Regions from separate parts of the Rossellomorea sp. FS2 genome, predicted to be linked through region 2. Evidence: predicted binding sites of a transcription regulator. Region 2 holds the regulator's gene; each other region holds the start of a gene.

Evidence for each region. Region 2 encodes Rex, which represses fermentation and respiration genes when NADH is low (regulators of the CRP and FNR family bind a similar motif). Its sites were predicted from a motif close to TTGTGAAATATTTCACAA; they were not measured.
Region 1: the regulator Rex is predicted to act here: its motif matches at 5,532-5,549, upstream of ACNA6I_RS20555 (AtpZ/AtpI family protein).
Region 3: the regulator Rex is predicted to act here: its motif matches at 2,871-2,888, upstream of cydD (thiol reductant ABC exporter subunit CydD).

Annotation. Positions count from the first base shown of each region.
Region 1 is NZ_JBLRVS010000007.1:231,300-238,611, forward strand. Features, by position in the region: gene atpD (F0F1 ATP synthase subunit beta) at 1-80, opposite strand, end outside; gene atpG (ATP synthase F1 subunit gamma) at 125-985, opposite strand; gene atpA (F0F1 ATP synthase subunit alpha) at 1,069-2,577, opposite strand; gene ACNA6I_RS20530 (F0F1 ATP synthase subunit delta) at 2,605-3,141, opposite strand; gene ACNA6I_RS20535 (F0F1 ATP synthase subunit B) at 3,138-3,656, opposite strand; gene atpE (F0F1 ATP synthase subunit C) at 3,839-4,051, opposite strand; gene atpB (F0F1 ATP synthase subunit A) at 4,123-4,836, opposite strand; gene ACNA6I_RS20550 (ATP synthase subunit I) at 4,859-5,233, opposite strand; gene ACNA6I_RS20555 (AtpZ/AtpI family protein) at 5,239-5,460, opposite strand; gene wecB (non-hydrolyzing UDP-N-acetylglucosamine 2-epimerase) at 6,159-7,310, opposite strand.
Region 2 is NZ_JBLRVS010000006.1:2,439-9,750, reverse strand. Features, by position in the region: gene groL (chaperonin GroEL) at 1-696, opposite strand, end outside; gene groES (co-chaperone GroES) at 758-1,045, opposite strand; gene ACNA6I_RS19220 (CPBP family intramembrane glutamic endopeptidase) at 1,331-2,074, shown strand; gene ACNA6I_RS19215 (YdiK family protein) at 2,074-2,280, shown strand; gene tatC (twin-arginine translocase subunit TatC) at 2,356-3,138, opposite strand; gene ACNA6I_RS19205 (twin-arginine translocase TatA/TatE family subunit) at 3,154-3,324, opposite strand; gene ACNA6I_RS19200 (redox-sensing transcriptional repressor Rex) at 3,379-4,056, opposite strand; gene ACNA6I_RS19195 (ABC-F family ATP-binding cassette domain-containing protein) at 4,265-6,196, shown strand; gene tsaD (tRNA (adenosine(37)-N6)-threonylcarbamoyltransferase complex transferase subunit TsaD) at 6,561-7,312, opposite strand, start outside.
Region 3 is NZ_JBLRVS010000001.1:1,828,064-1,835,375, reverse strand. Features, by position in the region: gene ACNA6I_RS09550 (MerR family transcriptional regulator) at 1-535, shown strand, start outside; gene ACNA6I_RS09545 (multidrug effflux MFS transporter) at 607-1,809, shown strand; gene ACNA6I_RS09540 (DinB family protein) at 2,201-2,725, shown strand; gene cydD (thiol reductant ABC exporter subunit CydD) at 2,916-4,643, shown strand; gene cydC (thiol reductant ABC exporter subunit CydC) at 4,640-6,343, shown strand; gene ACNA6I_RS09525 (nitroreductase family protein) at 6,471-7,082, opposite strand.

The DNA.
Region 1 (7,312 bases), on a different contig from region 2:
TAGATATCCGGTAGCTGCCCGCTAGAGAACTTGACATCGACAACCGGACCCATTACTTGAAGAACATGTCCTGTGTTCATCTCTTTCCCTCCTAACTGGCTTTTGACGATTGATACGTCTCTTTCTATTCGAGTGCTGCCGCCCCGCCGACGATCTCAGTGATTTCCTGAGTGATCGCAGCCTGACGCGCACGGTTATAAGACAATGTAAGATCGCCGATGAGTTCTTTTGCGTTGTCCGTCGCATTTCGCATGGCCGTCATACGTGCCGCATGCTCACTGGCTTTACCATCGAGCAGTGCACCGAAGATGAGGCTCTCTGCGTATTGCGGAAGAAGGACTTCAAGGATCTCTTCAGCGCTTGGTTCAAATTCATAGGAAGTAAGCTTGGTAGAAGTGGATTCAAGTTCCGTCAACGGCAGAACCTTCTTCTGCGTTACATCCTGCTGGATTGCACTTACGTAGTGATTGTAGAACATATAGAGCTCGTCATACGCCCCGTCCGAGAACATAGTGACCGTTTTATTGGCGATATCTTTGATATCGGCAAAATTCGGCTGATCCGGCAGTCCTACGACCCCTTCAAGTACATGGTCTCCGCGCTTCTGGAAGAAATCGCGACCCATGCGCCCCAGTGCAATGATCGTATATTCATCCTTGGAGCTGTGACGCTCCTGGATTGTATTGCTGACAGCACGCAGCACACTGCTGTTATATGCCCCCGCCAAACCGCGGTCAGACGTAATGACCAAGTAGCCGGTTTTCTTTACGGGGCGGGAGACTAGCATTGGATGCGTTACGTCGGTGCTTCCGAGGGATATGGAGGTGACGACTTCCTGGATCTTTTCCATGTAAGGGACGAATGATTTCGCATTCATCTCGGCACGGTTCAGCTTGGAAGCAGAAACCATCTCCATTGCCTTCGTAATCTGACTTGTTTTCTTCGTAGACGTAATACGAGTTTTAATGTCGCGTAACGATGCCACTGGTTCTCACCACCCTTTTTTGAAAATGTTAGACCCTGTCCTTGAATCCAAGACGGAAGGTGCCCCTCAGGACACCGCCCATATTACTCGGATTTTGCGAAAGTCTTTTTGAATCCATCGATGGCAGCTGCCATTGCGCTGTCTTCAGGAAGACCTTTCGTTGTGCGGATTTGATCCAACAATTCTTTTTGGTTGTGGTCGAGCCAGCTTAGGAATTCACCTTCAAAGCGACGGATATCCGCAACCGGGATATCATCGAGATGACCCCTTGTGAGTGCGTAGAAGATCATGACTTGTTTTTCAACCGTCAATGGTTTGTTCAAGTCCTGCTTCAATACTTCTACTGTACGCGCTCCACGGTTCAACTTCGCTTGTGTTGCTTTATCAAGGTCGGAACCGAACTGTGCGAATGCTTCAAGTTCACGGAACGCTGCAAGGTCAAGACGCAACGTACCTGATACTTTCTTCATCGCTTTGATCTGTGCGGATCCACCTACACGTGATACGGAAAGACCTGCGTTGATCGCCGGACGTACACCGGAGAAGAATAGGTCGGATTGTAAGAAGATCTGTCCATCAGTGATGGAAATGACGTTAGTCGGGATATAAGCGGAGATATCTCCTGCTTGTGTTTCAACGAATGGCAATGCCGTGATGGAACCTCCACCTTTTGCATCGCTTAGCTTCGCTGCACGCTCCAACAGACGGGAGTGCAAGTAGAATACGTCACCAGGGAATGCTTCACGACCTGGAGGACGGCGAAGGAGCAAGGAAAGTTCACGGTAAGCGGATGCTTGTTTAGACAAGTCATCATATACAACTAGTACGTGCTTACCATTATGCATGAACTCTTCACCCATCGTGATTCCACAATAAGGTGCAAGGAAGAGCATCGGTGCCGGTTGTGATGCAGATGCCGTTACGACGATTGTGTAGTCGAGGGCACCGTGCTTACGAAGTGTTTCCACGGCATTACGAACCGTTGATTCTTTTTGTCCGATTGCCACGTAGATACAGATCATGTCTTGATCTTTTTGATTCAGGATTGAGTCGATGGCTACAGACGTCTTACCTGTCTGACGGTCACCGATGATCAATTCACGCTGTCCGCGTCCGATCGGCACGAGTGCATCGATCGCCTTGATTCCCGTTTGAAGCGGCTCATGTACGGATTTACGATCCATTACACCAGGAGCTGCGCCTTCAATCGGGCGTGTTTTCGTTGTAGGAATCGGTCCTAGACCATCGACTGGTTGACCCAGTGAGTTTACAACACGACCTACAAGTTCCGGTCCAACCGGTACTTCCATGATCCGTCCGGTACGACGAACCTCATCGCCTTCACGAATGTCTTTATAAGGCCCGAGAATAACGATACCTACGTTGTTTTCTTCTAAGTTCTGTGCCATACCCATGACACCAGTAGAAAATTCAACAAGCTCTCCAGCCATGACATTGTCGAGGCCATGAGCACGAGCGATACCATCCCCGATTTGGATGACAGTACCTACATCGCTTACCTTCATCTCAGACTGATAGTTCTCAATTTGCTTCTTTATCAGCGCGCTGATTTCTTCCGCCTTGATGCTCATGAATTTCACCCCTCATTTATACGAAAGTTAACGAACCAGTTCACGTTCCAGACGATTCAACTTACCTGCAAGCGTACCATCGAAGATCCTGTTCCCAATGCGGATCTTCAAGCCTCCGAGGATGTTGGTGTCTATCACATTCTCGATTCTAAGTGATTGTTTACCTACTTTGTTAGCAAAAGATGTGGAAACGGCTGTTTTCTCATCTTCTGACAGTGGGCGTACAGAGTACACGATGGCATCCGCGATTCCACGTGCTTCGTTGGAAAGATCGATGAATGCGTCCACCACTGCCACGACCTGATCTTCACGATGACGATCGGTCAGGAGTAATAATGTATTCAAGACAGGTGCCGAGACCCCCGCAAATGCTTCCTGGATCAAGGTTTTCTTCTTGACCGCCGTAAGCTTCGGATTCTCAAGCAGGCTGTTCAATTCTTTGTTTTCTGTAAAAACGGTTTTCACTGCGCGGAGCTCTTCTTCGATCGCTTCAAGCTTCAGTTGCTCCTGGGCGATTTGAAAGAGGGCAAGTGCATAGCGTTTTGCGACTGTGGAGCTGCTCATCGCTGATCTCCTGCCTCTTTGATGTAGTCGTTGATCAATTGTTCCTGATCTTCAACCGAAAGCTCCTTCTCGATGACTTTCGACGCGATCATGACAGATAGGGATGCCACTTGCTCACGCAGGGCAGCCATCGCTTGATCTTTCTGCGTCTCAATTTCGCGCTTCGCTGATTCCTTCAGGCGTTCTGATTCCTGGCGGGCTTCAAGGATGATCTGACTGCGTTGGTCATCCCCTTGCTTCTTCGCGCTCTCGATCAGGGCCAGGGCTTCCTGGCGCGCCTCTTTCAATAGCTCACGCTGTTCTTCGAGGTACTTGCTTGCTTCCGTACGGCTCTTTTCCGCCGCATCGATCTCACCTGCTATATGGTTCTCACGTTCTTGCATGATGCCCATCAACGGGCCCCAGGCAAACTTTTTCAATAACGCAAGAAGGACTAGAAACAGGACTAGCTGTACTATAATATCTCCACCTGTGAAGCCTCCTCCGGCTCCAAGGACAAATGCGTTTGATAGCACGCGGTTTCACTCCCTTCAAGAGTCAATGCCTATATGGTACTGCCTTATTTAATGGCCGTGACGCCCCCATCCCCCGAGAGGTCAAAGGACCGCCCGACCTTTCATTCCAAGTCAGGATGTTACTTTACATAAAGGAATGGCGAAGGTTCTCATCGAATGATCTTCGCCATCTGAAACTATTATTATCGACCCAATACCATGAACGCGATAACTGTCGCGATGATAGGAATCGCCTCAACCAATGCAACCCCGATGAACATAGTAGTTTGAAGCATACCGCGAGCTTCCGGTTGACGAGCGATCCCCTCTACTGTACGTGACACGATAAGACCGTTACCAATACCTGCACCTAGTGCTGCTAATCCGATTGCAATTGCTGCTGCTAAAAGACCCATTCTAATTTTCCTCCTTTAATGTATAGAAATCTAAATTTGATTTGTTTTGTTCAATAAGAACAGGGTATATATTAATGGTCATGACTAACTTTATGAGACATATAGACCATCGTTAACATAACGAAAATGAATGACTGGATGGATCCGACGAAAACCGAGAATCCTTGCCAGGCAAGCGTCGGGATGATGGCTCCGATAAAGCCGCCGATTCCCTGGTGAGCGAGCCCTGTGATCAATAATGAAAGCAGGATCTCACCGGCGTAGATGTTTCCGTAAAGACGAAGACCTAATGTTAGGGTGTTCGCAAATTCTTCAATGATCTTAAGCGGGAATAAGAAACCCATCGGTCTGAAGAAGTCTTTACCATACTCACTGAAGCCTTTCATCTTGATGGCGTAGTAGTGAGTCAACACAACAACCATTACGGCCAGTGTCATCGTAACGACCGGATCGGCTGTTGGAGATTTCCACCAGAGTTTATGGTCGATCACGACCGAAAACGGAAGGCCAAGCATATTTGATACAAAAATGTACATGAGGAGAGTAAGACCCAACAGATGGAAGCGACCTCCAGTCTTCCAGTCCATATTACTCTTCACGATGTTCTTCACAAAATCCATAACCCATTCCATGAAGTTCTGGGCGCCCGTTGGCTTTAGCGCCAGTCTGCGGGTACATAACACGGCGATCAGGAACACGATCACGGTCGCCACCGTCATCATCAATACGTTCGCCAGGTTGAATGTAAGGCCCAAAAATTCAGCTGTAGGATTTTCATGTTGCAATGAAATTCACCTCTCTTCCCCGCTATTTATGTGGTTGCAGCTGCTGAATAAAATAATCTATCATAATAACAATATAAATTGTCATTAATCCAATGACCGCGCTCAAGAAATGGAAATATTCAGGATACTTAATCGCGATGATCGCCACGAATGCAGCACCTGCCATCCTTGAAAATGTACCTAATGACCGGACCTTCTGCCCTGCCACGACGGCATCCCCGAAGCGCAACGTTCTCCTCATGATCAGCCAGTGACTGAACAGACTTACGCTTGTCCCTAAGATGAGTCCAAGGAAAATAGACTGATAGGAAGTGAAACCCCAACCGAGGACGTAAAAGGAAAGGAGGAAAAGTATGTACTTCCGATGCCTGTTAAACAGCTCTTGAAGTTCTGGCATTGACATTAATCTCCCGAAAAGAAATGTTGGACTGTGCGAAGCATGGTGTAGATTCCTGTTGTTAACCCGAGAAGCAGTCCAATGATTAAGAATAGTGGTGCGGTGTCCCATAATCCATCCAGCCATCTCCCCCCGAAGATCCCGATTAACATGGAACCAACCAGCTGAGACAGAATGGCAGAATACAAGGCCACCCCTTGATACGGGCGTCGATTTGGTTGACGCATAGTGTCATCCCCACACAGGAATTATAGTGGAAAAACATAGATATAAAACCGTTTTCATTCTGTGGAAGTTTTTGTGAAAACCTTACCATTCTATATCCTTTGTAAGCATACAATAGGGTAAAATCAATGTCAATGCGTACAAAGTAAAAAGTCCACAACCTATCCTAGTGTTCCAATATTGTTCACATTTTAAACACAAAATAAGAAAAGCGGAAGGGGCTTGTTCTGAGGCGACAAGCATAAGGCGGAGACATCGGAAAGGCGCTCTTGGCCTTTTTGATGTCTTTGACTTATGACCTCGAGCCTCAAGCCCCTGGAGCTGGACACCAAGAAATGCGGAGGTGGGTCGTTCTGACCCGACAAGCATAAGGCGAGAATGCCGGAAAGGCGCTCTTGGCCTTTTTGGCATTCTTGACTTATGACCTCGAGGGTCAACCCGCCGGAGCTGGACACCATAGAAATACGGAGGGACTCTCCTCCCGAGGCTATTCACATCAACAAAAATCATTCACTATGTATTCATTTATCCTACTTAACTATTCATTTCACTCAACATTGCTCACCACTGAGCAAACTACCCGAGCATTAAGATACCACAGATTCCGTTGAGACAAAAGAGGAAACTACTGGTTTGTGCCTATTTTTTGTGAAAAAGGAAAAAGGTACACGCATGCAAGCGTGTACCTTCTATATTATAGTCATTCATTTGGAGAGAATGAGTCTGGTCGATCTTCCAGATGACCGAAGTGATAGCGGATCGCTTGGGCAATCCGGTATGAAGCCAGTCCGTCTCCATACGGGTTGGCCGCTTTGGACATGGAGCTGTGCGCTTCAGGATCGGTGAGAAGTTCATGGGCGAGCTTGTAAATGTTCTCTTCATCATTCCCGGCGAGCTTCAGCGTACCTGCTTCGATTCCTTCCGGCCGCTCCGTCGTATCACGAAGCACGAGGACCGGCACCCCAAGGGATGGGGCTTCCTCTTGAACCCCACCTGAATCGGTGAGGATCAAATGGGCCCTGGAGGCGAAGTTGTGGAAGTCGATAACATCAAGTGGTTCGATCAGATGGATACGGGGATCCCGGCCCAACACTTCATCCGCCACTTCACGTACGGCGGGATTCAAGTGGACCGGATACACCACTTGGATATCTTCCTGTTCTTCCACCAGGCGCTTGATGGCCCGGAACATATTCCTCATCGGCTGCCCCAGGTTTTCCCGGCGATGCGCTGTCAACAATACGAGGCGATCTGATCCGATTCGATCAAGTACCTCATGGTGATAATCTTCTTTGACTGTTGTCTTCAGTGCGTCAATGGCCGTATTCCCTGTGATGAAGATACTCTCTTCCTTCTTGTTCTCTTCCAGAAGATTCCGCGCCGATTTGTCCGTCGGAGAGAAGTGGAGATCAGCCATGACACCAGTCAGCTGGCGATTCATCTCCTCCGGGAAAGGTGAGTACTTGTTCCAGGTACGAAGACCGGCTTCGACGTGTCCGACGGCAATCTGATTATAATAGGCTGCAAGACTCGCCACAAAGGTGGTTGTCGTATCACCGTGCACAAGAACGATATCGGGCTTGGCTTCTTTCATGACACGATCCAGTCCTTCGAGGCCTCTGGTCGTGACGTCAATCAATGTTTGCCGGTCCTTCATGATGTTCAGGTCATGGTCAGGACTGATATCGAAGATCGACATGACCTGATCCAGCATTTGACGATGCTGGGCGGTAACCGTCACGATTGTTTCAAAGCTTTCCGGATACTTCTTCAGTTCAAGGACAAGGGGAGCCATCTTGATGGCTTCCGGCCTTGTCCCGAAAATGGTCATAACCTTGATCGGATTCGCCAATG
Region 2 (7,312 bases):
AAGGACTTCCTGGATGTTGCCGATCTTTTTGTCCGTGATCAGGATGTACGGATTATCAAGGACCGCTTCCATTTTGTCTGAGTCTGTCACCATGTATGGAGATGCATATCCACGGTCGAACTGCATACCTTCCACAACGTCAAGCTCAGTCGTGAATCCTTTGGATTCTTCGATCGTGATGACACCGTCGTTACCTACGCGCTCCATGGCTTCAGCAATCAATTGGCCGACTTCTTCGTCCGCTGCAGAGATCGCTGCAACTTGTGCGATGGAGTCTTTGCCTTCGATTGGTTTAGAGATGGCTTTCAGCTCTTCGACAGCCCCTTGGACAGCCTTCTCGATCCCTTTACGTACGCCGACAGGGTTTGCTCCTGCTGTTACGTTTTTAAGCCCTTCACGGATCATCGCTTGCGCTAGGACCGTTGCAGTCGTCGTACCGTCACCGGCGATTTCGTTTGTTTTGCTTGCGACTTCCGCTACAAGCTTCGCACCCATGTTTTCGAATGCATCTTCAAGCTCGATTTCTTTCGCAATGGTTACACCATCATTGGTGATGAGTGGAGAACCGAACTTCTTCTCAAGTACAACATTGCGACCTTTTGGTCCAAGTGTTACTTTTACTGCGTTTGCTAATTGGTCTACCCCGCGAAGCATGGAACGGCGTGCTTCTTCGCTGAATTTAATTTCTTTAGCCATTTCAAACGTCCTCCTTTAATATCAGTTCATGGTTGGTGCGTATATGTGTTGGTTCGATTAATTATTCGCCTACGATGGCAAGGATATCGTTGTCACGAAGGATGAGATATTCTGTGCCTTGGTATTTCACTTCTGTACCAGAGTATTTACTGAAGATGATTCGATCGCCTACAGACACTTCAAGAGCGACGCGCTCACCGTTGTCAAGGACGCGACCTGTACCTACAGCGACAATCTTACCTTCTTGCGGTTTTTCCTTAGCAGAATCCGGGAGTACGATACCGCTTGCTGTCTTTTCTTCTGTTTCGACTAGCTCGATTACGACGCGATCACCTAGTGGTTTTAACAAGTGAAACAACCTCCTTGAAAATATGTAGATTAGGTTTTATTAGCACTCGCTTATCATGAGTGCTAACACAGTTATTATATTAAATAATTCGTTTTCATTTTGCAAGAGTCCTGCTTAAAAATTTTTTCGTCATTTTCCCCCTTTTTTCACACCTCACTATCCTATGTGGCGATTCCCGGCAATATTCCCATGACCGTGAGATTTGAACAGTTCCGCATTTATTAGTAGAATTGTACAAGGGTCTGTCCTGTCAGGCCTAAGGCTTGCTTAAAAGGAGATAAAACGTTGAATAAACATTATGGATACATTTTGATCGCCTATGTTGTTATGCAGCTCGCCGGTGCGGTTGGACCGCTCCTGTTTTATAAGGCCGGCACAGAAGTGTTTGGACAGACTAAAGAATACATGCAGCAGGTGGCCGTCGGTTCCTGGCTGATCTTCAGCTTCGCCGCGACCCTGATCATCGTCCTGCTCATCCTGCGAAAAAGCGCACCATCGAAACTCAAGCTCGAACGCTCTGCCCCTGCAGGCGCCGGGATTTCCGTCGTCTGGGCCGTTGTCGGGATCTTCATGGCGTTCTTCGCACAAGCCATCGCCATCCAGATCGAGACCCTTCTCGGCATCCAGGCCGGTTCTGAAAACACCCAGAACATCATGGGCATCGTGGACAATGTTCCCCTTGCCATGATCGTCGTCGCCATCATCGGGCCGATCCTGGAAGAAATCGTGTTCAGGAAGATCATTTTTGGGGCACTCTATCAGCGAATGAACTTTTTCTTCGCCGCATTGATCAGTTCCGTGATCTTCGCCCTTGCCCACTTCGAGCCGGTGCATGTGATCCTGTACTCTGCCATGGGCTTCACGTTCGCCTTCCTATATGTAAGAACGAAACGGATCCTCGTACCGATCTGCGCCCACGTGGCCATGAATACGATGGTGGTCATCATGCAGACCGTCTACCGGGATGAAATTGAAAAGATCATGAATGAAGCTGAAAAAATACAAGGATTTATTGGAGGTTTCCTATAATGAGACGATCACCCCTGTTCTCCGGCGTGATTTACATTCTTCTTGGGGTGCTGTTCACCTATTTTGCCATCCACACGGTCCGGGACACAGGCTGGGGATTTTTCACCTATATGCTGATCTTCCTTGCCACCCTGGACTTCGGTTCCGGCATACGCATGGTCCTTCTCCACTTCAGGATCAAGCAGCAGCTGAACCAGAAGAAGTAAGCTTAGTTAAAACAAAAACCGGATCCATCCGACTTCGTTCCATGAAGATCGGTGGATCCGGTTTTTTTGGCTGAATCAGCCTTTGTGTTGATTGAGTTCTTCTTCCACGCGTTCAATTTCCATCTGCTGTTCCGCCTGTAGGTACTTCCTATATCCGATTCGTGAGATCCCTATGCTGATCTCATAGAGGATCAACAGCGGGAGGGTCACCATCATATGGGAGACGATGTCCGGAGGCGTGATGAAGGCGGCAATCACCAACAGCACGAAGTAAGCCGCTTTCCTCGCCTTCGCCATCATCATCGGCGTGATGATCCCGAGCCTCGTCAGAAACAGCATCACCACGGGCAGCTGGAATAGCAGGCCGAATGGGATCGTAATCTGGAAGAGGAATTGGAAGTACTCATTGATCCCGATCACCTGCTGGATATCGAGATCGCCTGATAGCCTCATCATGAACGATACAACATACGGGAACAGGATGAAGTATGAGAATGCCAGTCCACCGAGGAACAGGAGGACCGATACCGGTATGTAGCTCAGGGTCACCTTCCGCTCCTTGTCATAAAGACCGGGCGACACAAAGGACCACACCTGATAAAGGATGACTGGTGACGTCATGATGACCGCGATGAACATGATCATCTCCATGTAGATCTTCAGGGGATCCGTCACACGGAAGGCATTCATCGTCATTTCTTTCGCTTCGTCCGCATGCTGCAGATACTTGATGAGCGGTTCGGCAAGGAAGAAGCTTGCCACAACGGCTAACAAGAAGAAAACGACTACAAACATGAGTCGTTTCTGCAATTCTCCTATATGCTCAAAGACTGTCATATCCTTTTGGGTTTGACTCATGGCGTTCATCCTACTTTACTTGGCACTTTTGTTCTTATCGTCTTCATCATCCGCTAAGCCTTTGGTTGCGTTTTTGAATTCACGTAGTGTATTGCCGGCTGCTTTCCCAAGCTCCGGTAATTTTTTCGGGCCGAAAATCAAAAGGGCCACCACTGCAATCAGCACCATACTTCCAGGACCTACCATAATGAGACACCTCCCCTTATATTCTTCTATCATAACGCAAATGGTCAGAATTTTCTATTCCGTTACGATTCCATCTTGTGACATTTCCGTGTCTTCCCCTGAGTAATGCTTGAGGAAATAGACAAGTGACTGAAGTTCCACTGCCAGATCGATATGATGGACCCTGATATGATCAGGAACCGTCAGGCGTGCCGGTGTGAAGTTCAGGATCCCCTTGATCTTCGAAGACACAAGGCGATCTGTGATATTTTGAGCAGATGAGGCCGGCACGGTCAGGATCGCAACTTCGATATCCATCCCCTTCAGCTTCTCCTCAAGCTCATCCATATGGTGGACGGGCACATCGCTGATTTCCGTCCCCACCTTCGCTTCATCCACCTCGAAGGCCATTTCGATCTTTGTATTGTTATTCTTTATGAAATTGTAATGAAGAAAAGCCGTTCCGAGATTCCCCACGCCGATCAATACGACCTTCGTCAGTTCATCCTGGTCAAGCGTTTCCCTGAAAAAGGATAAGAGATAATTCACATTATACCCATAGCCCTTCTTCCCTAACGCCCCAAAATAGGAGAAATCCCTCCGGATGGTCGCGGAATCCACTTTCACGGCTTCGCTTAACTCCTTCGACGATACCCGCTGCTTCCCTGAAGCATACAGATTCTTGATGAAACGGTAGTATAGCGGAAGGCGCTTGGCCGTTGCCTGTGGAATTTTCGTTGTTTCCTGATTCATCTCTTGTATTCCCCCACATCTTATAAACCCTCTTCCTTTTGGTCTGTCAGCGCTTCCAAAAAGAAGGTATATCTTTTATCTATTTTCCATCATACACTCTATTCTATCCTATTTGTATCCAGATTAATAGTCATAGTTCCTCCCCTTTTATTGCCGTCCACCTGGGAAATACGGTACACTAGCACTAATGAAACAGAGGTGAACCGACATGATTCTACTGCAAGTGAATCAGCTGACCAAAAATTTTGGTGCAGATAATATATTGACCAATATCAAATTGGAGATCCAAACCAGGGACCGGGTCGCCCTCGTCGGACGGAACGGTGCCGGCAAATCGACCCTCCTGAAGATCATTGCCGGACAGCTGTCCCATGACTCCGGAGAAATCACGAAGCCCAAGGGTGTGAGCATCGGCTACCTGGCCCAGAATACCGGTCTCGAGTCGGAGCTTTCCATCTGGGACGAGATGCTGACGGTATTCGAACACCTCCTCCAACAGGAAAAGCAGCTTAGAAGATTGGAAGCAGAGATGGCGGATCCGTCCGTCTATGAAGATGAAGACCGCTATCAGCGGGTATTGAAGGAGTATGACGAGCTTCAAGTCACCTTCAAGGAGTCCGGTGGCTATCAGTATGAAGCCGATATCCGTTCCGTCCTCCACGGCTTGAATTTCGCTTCCTTCGACCATGGGACGAAAATCTCCACCCTTTCCGGCGGACAGAAGACCCGTCTCGCCCTTGCGAAGCTCCTCCTGACCAAGCCCGATATCCTGATCCTCGATGAGCCGACGAACCATCTGGACATCGAGACGCTTTCCTGGCTAGAAGGATATCTTCAAGGCTATCCGGGTGCCGTGCTCATCGTATCCCATGACCGCTATTTCCTGGATAGCGTCGTGAACCAGGTGTATGAGATTTCCCGCAACCGGAGCAAGAAGTTCGTGGGGAACTATAGCAAGTACCTCGAGCAGAAGGCGCTGGATTACGAGAAGGACCTTAAGCTCTATGAGCGCCAGCAGCAGGAGGTCGCAAAGCTCGAAGACTTCATCCAGCGCAACATCGCCCGTGCCTCCACCACAAAGATGGCCCAGAGCAGGCGGAAAAAACTTGAGCGCATGGATCTCATGGACAGGCCGCAGGGTGACGAAAAATCCGCTTCCTTCGCCTTCCAGATCGATCGCCCGAGCGGGAATGATGTCCTTCACGTCAATGACCTCACCATCGGGTATGATGACGGGGAAGCCATCGCCTCCCATATCGACTTCTCCATCAAGAAAGGTGACAGCATCGCCCTTGTCGGACCGAATGGGATCGGGAAGTCCACGCTCCTCAAGACCCTGGTCAACAAACTGCAGGCATTGAGTGGGGACTTCAAATTCGGATCCAATGTATCCATCTCCTACTATGATCAGCAGCAAGCGGACCTTTCTTCCAACAAGACGGTCCTCAATGAACTATGGGATGAATACCCGATGAGGAACGAAAAAGAGATCAGGACCGTCCTCGGGAACTTCCTCTTCACGGGTGAAGACGTCCTGAAGCCCGTCAACACCCTGAGCGGAGGGGAAAAGGCCCGCCTCGCCCTCTCCAAGATGATGATGGAAAAAGGGAATGTCCTCATCCTCGATGAGCCGACGAACCATCTCGACCTGGACAGCAAAGAGGTCCTCGAGAACGCCCTGATCGACTATCCGGGCACGATCCTGTTCGTATCCCATGACCGCTACTTCATCAACCGGATCGCCACCAAGGTGATCGAGCTGTCCACAGGCGGATCCACTGAATACCTCGGGGATTATGACTACTACCTTCATAAGCTACAGGAGCAGGAAGAGCTCGCCGCCCTGGAACAGACCAAGGCAGAACCTGTAAAAGGTACACAGCAGAAGCAGTCGCACAAGATCGATAAGGAAGCCAAAAAGCTTGAACGTCAACGAAGACGGCGCATCGAAGAGATTGAAGAAAAGATGACCGTACTCGAAGGTTCCATTGAAGAAAAAGAAACCCTCCTGTGCGATCCGGATATCTTCCAGGATCACGAACGTGTTCAGACTCTGAATGACGAACTGACCCTGGCTAAAGAGGAACTGGATGCCCTTCTGGAAGAATGGACGGAGCTGGAAGAATTAGTGGAAGAGTAAGACTGAAGCGGTTCAAGGTTGAAAAGACCTTGAACCGCTTCTTTGGTTAGTGGGATGGCCTAAACGGGTAAAGGAAAGGAAGAGCTTCTTTCAGAAAAAACACTCCACTATTCATCCACAAGATTATCCACATTTCTAGCCTCGTCAATTCTATATCCACAAACCTTTTCCACACTATCCACAATTACTGCTCAAATTATACACATTATCCACATTCCAAATTCTACATATCCCCATCTGTTCTTCACAAGCCATTCACATCTTACGCACTACTTATCCCCAAATTATCCACAGACTGTTGATAAAACGTACGTTCCCAATAAAAAAACCTCGAACGGACGATTCCATTCGAGGTGTAATCTTATTAAAACTGTTCCAGATCCAATCCGGGATTTGCATTCATATCCAGTCCGCCACGCTTCCCTTGTTCAAACAGGATGGTTCCTGCAGCGGCAATCATGGCCGCATTATCCGTACACAAGGATAGGGGCGGGACGATGAGCTCACATGCATGGCTTTCAAACGTTGTCTCCAAAGCATGTCTCAGTCCTTTATTGGCCGCAACTCCACCTGCCAGAAGGAGCTGTTCGACACCGTATTCTTCCACAGCCCTTTTCGCCTTCGTCACAAGTACATCGATGACGCTTGCCTGGAAGCTTGCTGCAAGATCCTCCGGCTTGATCTCTTTCCCCTTCTGCTTCGCATTATGGAGAGTATTGATCACGGCCGACTTCAAGCCGCTGAAGCTGAAGTCATAGGATCCTTCCTCGAGCCACGCCCTTGGAAGGTCGATGACCGGCTCCCCTTCATGGGCCAGTCGGTCGATATGGGGACCCCCTGGATACGGAAGGCTCAGCGTACGGGCAACTTTATCATAAGCCTCCCCGGCTGCGTCATCACGCGTCTCTCCGATCACTTCAAATTCCCCGTGACCCTTCATGAGAACAAGCTCCGTATGTCCTCCCGATACAACCAAGGACAGGAGGGGGAACGTCATTTCATGGATTAACCGGTTGGCATAGATATGCCCGGCAATATGATGGACACCTACCAACGGTTTGTTATGAGCGAATGCAAGTGCCTTGGCTGCATTGACCCCAATCAGGAGTGCGCCCA
Region 3 (7,312 bases), on a different contig from region 2:
CACAAGAAGGAAAATGAATGAGTTGCAAACCACTCATCGGCATCTCACCCAAAAAATTCAGCAGCTTCAGCTTGCAAAAACAACGGAACGGGGTCCTATGCTCTCCTCTTTGCCAAAGAGAAGCATCTGGAAAGAAGAGCGGTCCTTTTCTTCCCTGGGAGATATGGAAGTGCTTCTCAGGGAAATCAAGAAAACCGTCAATCATATGACGCCCATCATGGTCGGTTCCGTCGGTTTGTTTGTATCACCGGACCATATCAGCGGAGAAGAGGCGTTTGCCTATGACGGGTTGTATATCCTTCTTGAAGATGCAGAATCCGGATACGATACTTTACCCGAAGGAACGTATGCCACTGTCTACTCGGTGGAGGATCGGAGAAAGGATTCCTTCTATTATAATGAGCTGGTGAAGTTTGTATCAGGGCTGGGCCTTGAAACGGAGGGACCACTCTATACAAGGCAGATTGTCGATTCGTTCATTTCCCACATGAAGGATGAACGATTGATTGAGTATCAGATCAAAGTTCGTGATTGATTCCTATTGACCCTCCAGTTACTGGAGGGTTTAAAATGATGATGGCTATACAACATAAAGGAGAGTCATCCATGAAGGAATTAGCACACACGCAATCAAAAACGTATTTATTCATTTTTATCCTCATCATGGGCTGCCTCAGTGCATTCGGGCCCCTGACGATCGATATGTATCTTCCAGGTCTGCCTACTCTTGCCACGGATCTTGGCACCAATGCATCTACGGCCCAGCTGAGTTTGACAGCCTGCCTGATCGGGCTTGCCGCGGGACAGCTCATCGTCGGTCCCTACTCGGACATGGTGGGAAGGAAGAAACCGCTGATTGCAGCTTTGATCCTTTTCACCATTTCATCGATCCTGTGCATGTTCACCGGATCGATCTGGGGGCTTATTGTTCTCCGGTTCATCCAGGGACTTACAGGTGCTGCGGGAATGGTCATTTCAAGGGCTGGCATGCGCGACCGCTTTTCCGGTCAGGAACTGACGAAGTACTTCGCCATGCTGATGCTCGTCAATGGATTGGCGCCCATTGCAGCTCCTATAGCCGGGGGACAGCTTCTTCAAATCATGTCATGGAGGGGCATCTTCGGTGTCCTCGCCCTCATCGGGGGGATCATGCTCCTCGCCGTCTGTTTCGGATTGAATGAAACCCTTCCGGAAGAAAGACGGAAGACCGGGGGGATTTCCAGCGTTTTCAACACCTTCGGCCGTTTGATCAGGAACCGGGTTTTCATGGGCTATGTCCTGGTGCAGGGATTCGCCATGAGTGCCATGTTTGCCTATATTTCAGGATCTACCTTCGTCTTGCAGGATATTTACGGGCTTTCTCCGCAAATGTTCAGCATGATTTTCGCCTTGAACGGTCTTGGTCTCATCATTGCCACCCAGGCAACAGGAAAGCTCACTCCCGTATTCGGTGAAACGTCGCTGCTGCGGTATGGGATCCTTCAGGGGTTGACTGCGAGCGTGCTGCTCATTGCCAGCATCACGATGGAGGCATCGGTCGTATTCATTTGTATCTTCCTGTTCCTGACCGTATCCACCGTCGGAATCGTCAATACCACCGTATTCTCCCTTGCAATGAATGATCAGGGTGATAACGCAGGGAGTGCAGCTGCCCTCCTGGGACTGTTGCCATTCATTCTGGGAGGCGCTGCGGCACCCCTCGTCGGACTGGGCGACGGGGCTTCAGCGATCCCCATGGCTGTCGTCATTGCCATTTGTGAAGCGGTGGCAGTGATATCTTACTTTATCATGGTAAGAAAATCGGGATGAACCCAAGAAAGAGGTTGGGGTAAAACAAACGAAAACGATTAGTGTAGGTTCATAATACAGCTCATGATTTCCGTGCAAGACTTTGCTTTCCGCCCGTGGCTCGTGAGCCTCCCCGTCAAGCCTGCGGGATGTGAGACCCCGCAGGAGTCTTCGTCTTGCAATCGATTCAACCGCTGGAAACAATCGCAATGGTCACGAAACAAAGTAAAAACCCGAATTCATTTCCTGATCCCAGGCAAATGAATTCGGGTTTTACTATGACTAAAACATTTTTGTCCCAGTCTCTTTTTTCTTCCGTTTATACTTTAAGTATACCATGTCCATGTGGAAAGTATCAGTCTGTTTTTCCTTAAAATCCCTGCTAAAATGAGCTAGAGAAGGGGGAATGACCGTGATTGATTACAGGATTACAAGCAAAGAAGGATTTGACCCTAAGATTGGTGAACTGATTTCCATGCTCGAGCATACCAGGAGCGTGACAATGGAAGAATTAAGTGGAATCAGCCGGGAAGAGCTGGATTATGTGGACGGTCCCGGTGGAAATACCATCGGCAGTCTGCTCATGCATATAGCTGCGATCGAACGGATCCATCAGATTCTTTCTTTTGATGAGAGGGATCTGACACAGGATGAAAGTGATACATGGGGGAAGGCCCTCAACTTGGGGGAAGAGGCCAATAAGCAGTATCATGGATTGGAGGCGGCGGCCTATCTTGAGGCGCTACAAGAGGTTCGGAGTGTAACACTCGCGTCCTTTTCCCGGTTCTCGGATCAATGGCTCCAGGAAGAGAGGAAATGGGGGAATGGGGTTTCGCATAACTTCCATTATATTTGGTATCACGTCATGGAGGATGAAATCAATCATCGGGGACAGATTCGCCTTTTGAGGAGGAAGTATAGAGCGTGTTCAAACTAGTTGGATCGATGGATAACGGGCGTGGTTCCTTGTAGGGTCGCTGTGCAGGGTACTTCGTTTTCCCGTTGCGTCCTTTGTCTTTAATTTGTCAAATTCAATTCGGTGAGAAGAGGGGGAAGTGATGGTATAATAGACGTAGATTAATTTGTGAAGTATTTCACTAACTTTCGGAACGGGAGTGAAATCAGTAATGAAAGAACTACATTCACTGGTAAAAGGCAGCAGGTCGTTCATGATGACTTTATATAGCTCTTCCACTCTTTTGGGTCTCGCCATTGTAGCGCAGGCTTACTTGATTGCGGGGATTGTTGATCGGGTTTTCCTGAAGGACGCCTCTCTGACAGATGTCTGGCCCCTTTTGGCCGCATTACTCGTAGCATTCGCATTCAGGGCAATCTTCAGTTGGCTGAACGGCCGGACAGGGATCCGACTTGCATCATCTGTCAAAGGCGAAGTCAGGAAAAAACTTTTGAATAAATGGGCGCACCAGCCACTGACTGCTTCTGTTGGCAGTCAAGCGGGGAGAAAGGTCTCCGTCATCATGGATGCAGTGGACGGGCTTGATGGCTACTACAGCAAGTATGTACCGCAGCGGATCGAAACAACGCTCGTCCCATTGATGATTTTGCTCGTCCTTTTCAAAGAGCACTGGTTCACTGGCATGATCATCCTGATTACGGCCCCATTCATCCCCATCTTCATGGCCCTCATCGGAGTCAAAACGAAGGAAAAGTCAGAAGACCAGATGGAGAAGCTTGAATCGTTCTCCGGCACGTTCCTCGATGTCCTTCAGGGGTTGACGACATTGAAACTTTTCGGAAAAGGAAGGGAGAAGGGTGGAGAGATCAAGGAAAGCTCCCTGAACTTCCGCGAGGCCACGATGGAGGTGCTGAAGACGGCCTTTCTATCCTCCTTGATGCTTGAGTTCATCTCCATGCTGAGCATCGGGCTGATTGCCCTCGAAGTCGGTCTGCGTCTGATTGTATTCGACAGCATCTCATTTTACACTGCCTTCTTTGTACTCATCCTGGCACCGGAATTCTACCTTTCCATGAAGCAGCTCGGCAGTGCCTTCCATACGGGAAGGGGAAGTTCGGGTTCCGTGAAGGCGGTGAAGGATGAGCTTGAACGGGATGATGGAAAGATTGTATGGGGGGAAGACACTATCGATGCCCAGAGTGGACCACCCGTCATTGGTCTAAAAGGGGTCGGCCATTCTTATTCGGAAGGCACATTTCATCTCCAGCCCCTGACCGTTCACATCGAACCGTTCAGCAAGGTGGCCATCATCGGTGAAAGCGGCTCTGGCAAAACGACTCTCTTGCATATCCTTTCGGGATTGATTGATCCATTGGAGGGAGAGGTGGTCGTGAATGGAAAATCGAGAAGACAGGTTACAGAAAGCTCCTGGTTTGGGCTTATCGCTTATATCTCGCAGAATCCGTATATTTTTGCCGGGACGATTGAAGAGAACATGGCGGCCGGATCCCTTCACACAGCAAAGGAACTCGAGGATGCAGCTGAAAAGGCTGGACTGTCGGAACTGATCTCTACTCTGGAGGATGGATTCCAAACCGTGATCGGCGAAGGGGGCAGGGGACTGTCGGGTGGAGAGAAGCAGCGGATCGCCCTTGCTAGGGCCTTTTTGCGGAAGCCATCCATCGTCTTGCTTGATGAACCGACCACCGGACTCGATCTGAAGACAGAATCCATTCTTCAACAGTCGATCAAGGAATTATCACAGTCTTCAACAATTGTAACGGTTGCCCACAGGTTGCACACGATCCGCCATTCCGATCAGATTCTTGTGTTGAAAAAGGGAAGACTCATCGGAAAAGGTACCCATGAGGAGCTGCTCAAAGAACTGCCTGAATACGAGCGCATGATCACGGTACAAAAAGGAGTGAAGATCACATGAGAGAGTTGACTGAGATCATTCGATTAACACTGAAAGAGAAAAAAGATGTCGTCCTTTCTGCTGTCTTCGGTGCGGTGGCCGGTCTGACATCCGTCGGGGTTTTCGCTTTGAGTGGATATATGATTTCCCAGGCGGCACTTGAAGTGCCCCTTTATGTCCTGACCATCATGATTGCTCTTATGAAGCTTTTAGGCATCCTGAAGGCAGTGACAAGATATGCGGAACGATATTATTCCCACCGTGCGACGTTTACGATCCTTGCCAACTTGAGGGCATCGATCTTTGAACGGTTGGAAACCATTGCGCCGACGATTTTTCAGCGATACAAAAGCGGTGATCTCCTTGCTCGGATTGTAGGGGATGTGGAGAGCCTGCAGAACTTCTTCCTGAGGGTCTTCTATCCGCCCCTTGTCATGGTGATTGTATTCATGGCCACGATTCTCTTCACCCTCTTCTACTCAATGCCGACGGGAATCTTGCTGATCGTGGGTGTCCTGCTCACCGGTTTCTTGATTCCATCCATGGTCACCCTCAAACAAAGGAAAATTGAATCACGGGTGAGGGATAGCCGAAGTGAGCTATCTGCCGGCACGACAGAATTCCTATACGGCTTCAGGGAACTGAAGATCCATCAGCAATTGTCCCATCAGGAAGAGGCGCTCGGCGGTGCTTCCTCTACGTATGTGGAAGAGCAGGATTTGGAAAGTCGCCACTCCTTATTCAGTCATACCATCAACCTTCTCGTCTCCCTGCTGATCACGTGGTTCGTATTGGTTGCTGGAGTGTACGCCGTCGGGGAAGGGACACTCGATGGTGTCCTACTCGCGATGCTCGTCATGATTTCACTGACCGTCTTTGACGAAGCGATTCCGATGGCGACCCTTCCTTACCACTTGGAAGATTCAAGGAAGGCTTCCAAACGCCTCGGAGAAATCCGAGGGGCAGAGCTTAAGGAGCGGAGGAGTGAAGAGGCTCCTGATCATGCGCCATCCTTCAGAATGGAAAAGGTGGGATTCACGTTTGAAGGAGGGGAGAGGCCATCGATCTCGGGTGTTGATCTGTATATACCGGAAGGGTCGAAGACGGCTGTCATCGGTGCATCGGGTTCCGGGAAATCGACGCTACTGAATCTGCTTCTAACCTTCCACACACCGGATGAAGGTCAGATCCTGTTGGATTCCCACCCCCTTGATGCCATTAAACAGGAAAGCCTTTGGCAAAGAGCGGCCGTCATCCTTCAGGAAAACCACTTCTTTCATGGATCGATCAGGGATAATCTGTTGATTGCCGGGGAGGTCGATGATGAAGAGTTGGAAAGGGTACTTTCAAAAGTGAAGCTTCCATTCGGGTTGGAGGATACTGTGACTGAAAAAGGCGGTAACCTATCAGGAGGGGAAAAGCAGAGGATGGCCATTGCGAGGGCGATCTTGAAAGGCGGCCCACTTTGGATAATGGACGAGCCGACTTCCTCCATCGATCCCATGCTCGAAGCTGAACTGATGGACGTTATTCTCCAAGAGGCGGAGCATAGCACGCTTCTTCTCATCAGTCATCGACTGACAGGGCTTGAAGAAATGGATCAGATCGTGGTGATGGAAGAAGGAGAAATAGCGGAAATCGGCAACTATCGGGAGCTGATGGACCAAAAAGGGTATTTCTATCACATGAAGGAAATTGAGAAGAACGTAATCTTCCAGTAGAAGCAATCCATCCCACAGATAGTCGAATAGAAAAAAATCCGAACGATCATGCAGCATTCCGTGAAGGAATCGAGATCGTTCGGATTTTTATGTTAGAGTATGCGACAAAATGCCGTGCGCAAAATGATCACTCAGCCCACTGAATCAGATTCATAGGCTCAAGACGATCAGATTTTCTCGCTTCTTGAAGCGGCTTGCCGACAGTGATCAGCATGATCGGAATATAGCGCTGTGATACATTGAATTCTTTTGCGAGGGCGGCAGGGTCGAATCCGCCGATCGGACATGTATCCCAGCCTTTGGCTTTTGCTGTAAGCATCAGCTGCATGGCGGCAAGTGAAGCGTTGCTGAATGCTGCATCGCGTGCGTACCCGGGACGTGTATATGCACCGTCGATCTGTCCTTTCAAAACATCTTTGATTTCCTGTGTCATTTCCCCTTTGGCAACAGCCGGATCGAATACTGGATCAACATTGCGATTCGCTTCCAAATCACCAAGGACAGCGATCACGGCAGAAGCATCGAGTACCTGCTGCTGGTTGAATGCAATCGGAAGAAGTCTCTTTTGAACCTCTTTAGAGTCGAAAACAAGGAAATTCCAGTGTTGCAGATTCCATGCAGATGGAGCTTTCCCTGTTGTTTCCAATAGGTGTAGAAGTTCTTCACGGGGAATTTCTACTGTTGGGTCATATACTTTGACTGAGCGGCGCTCTTCAATAACCTTAAAGAATGAATCCATCTTTTATCCTCCTTGATGTAAACCATATATAGTATGATAGAAAGCAATACTGCTACTATATCGAACAAACGCTCAGTCAGTCAAGATAAGGTCTGCAGCATGGGTCTACAGGAAGAAATCGGAGATGGGTTCAATCACCTCCCGTTCCTCCTTATCCAACGCGAAGTATGAGCCGCAAATGATGATGACGCATAAAAGTGGTAAATACAGGACTCCAAGCATGCAATCAG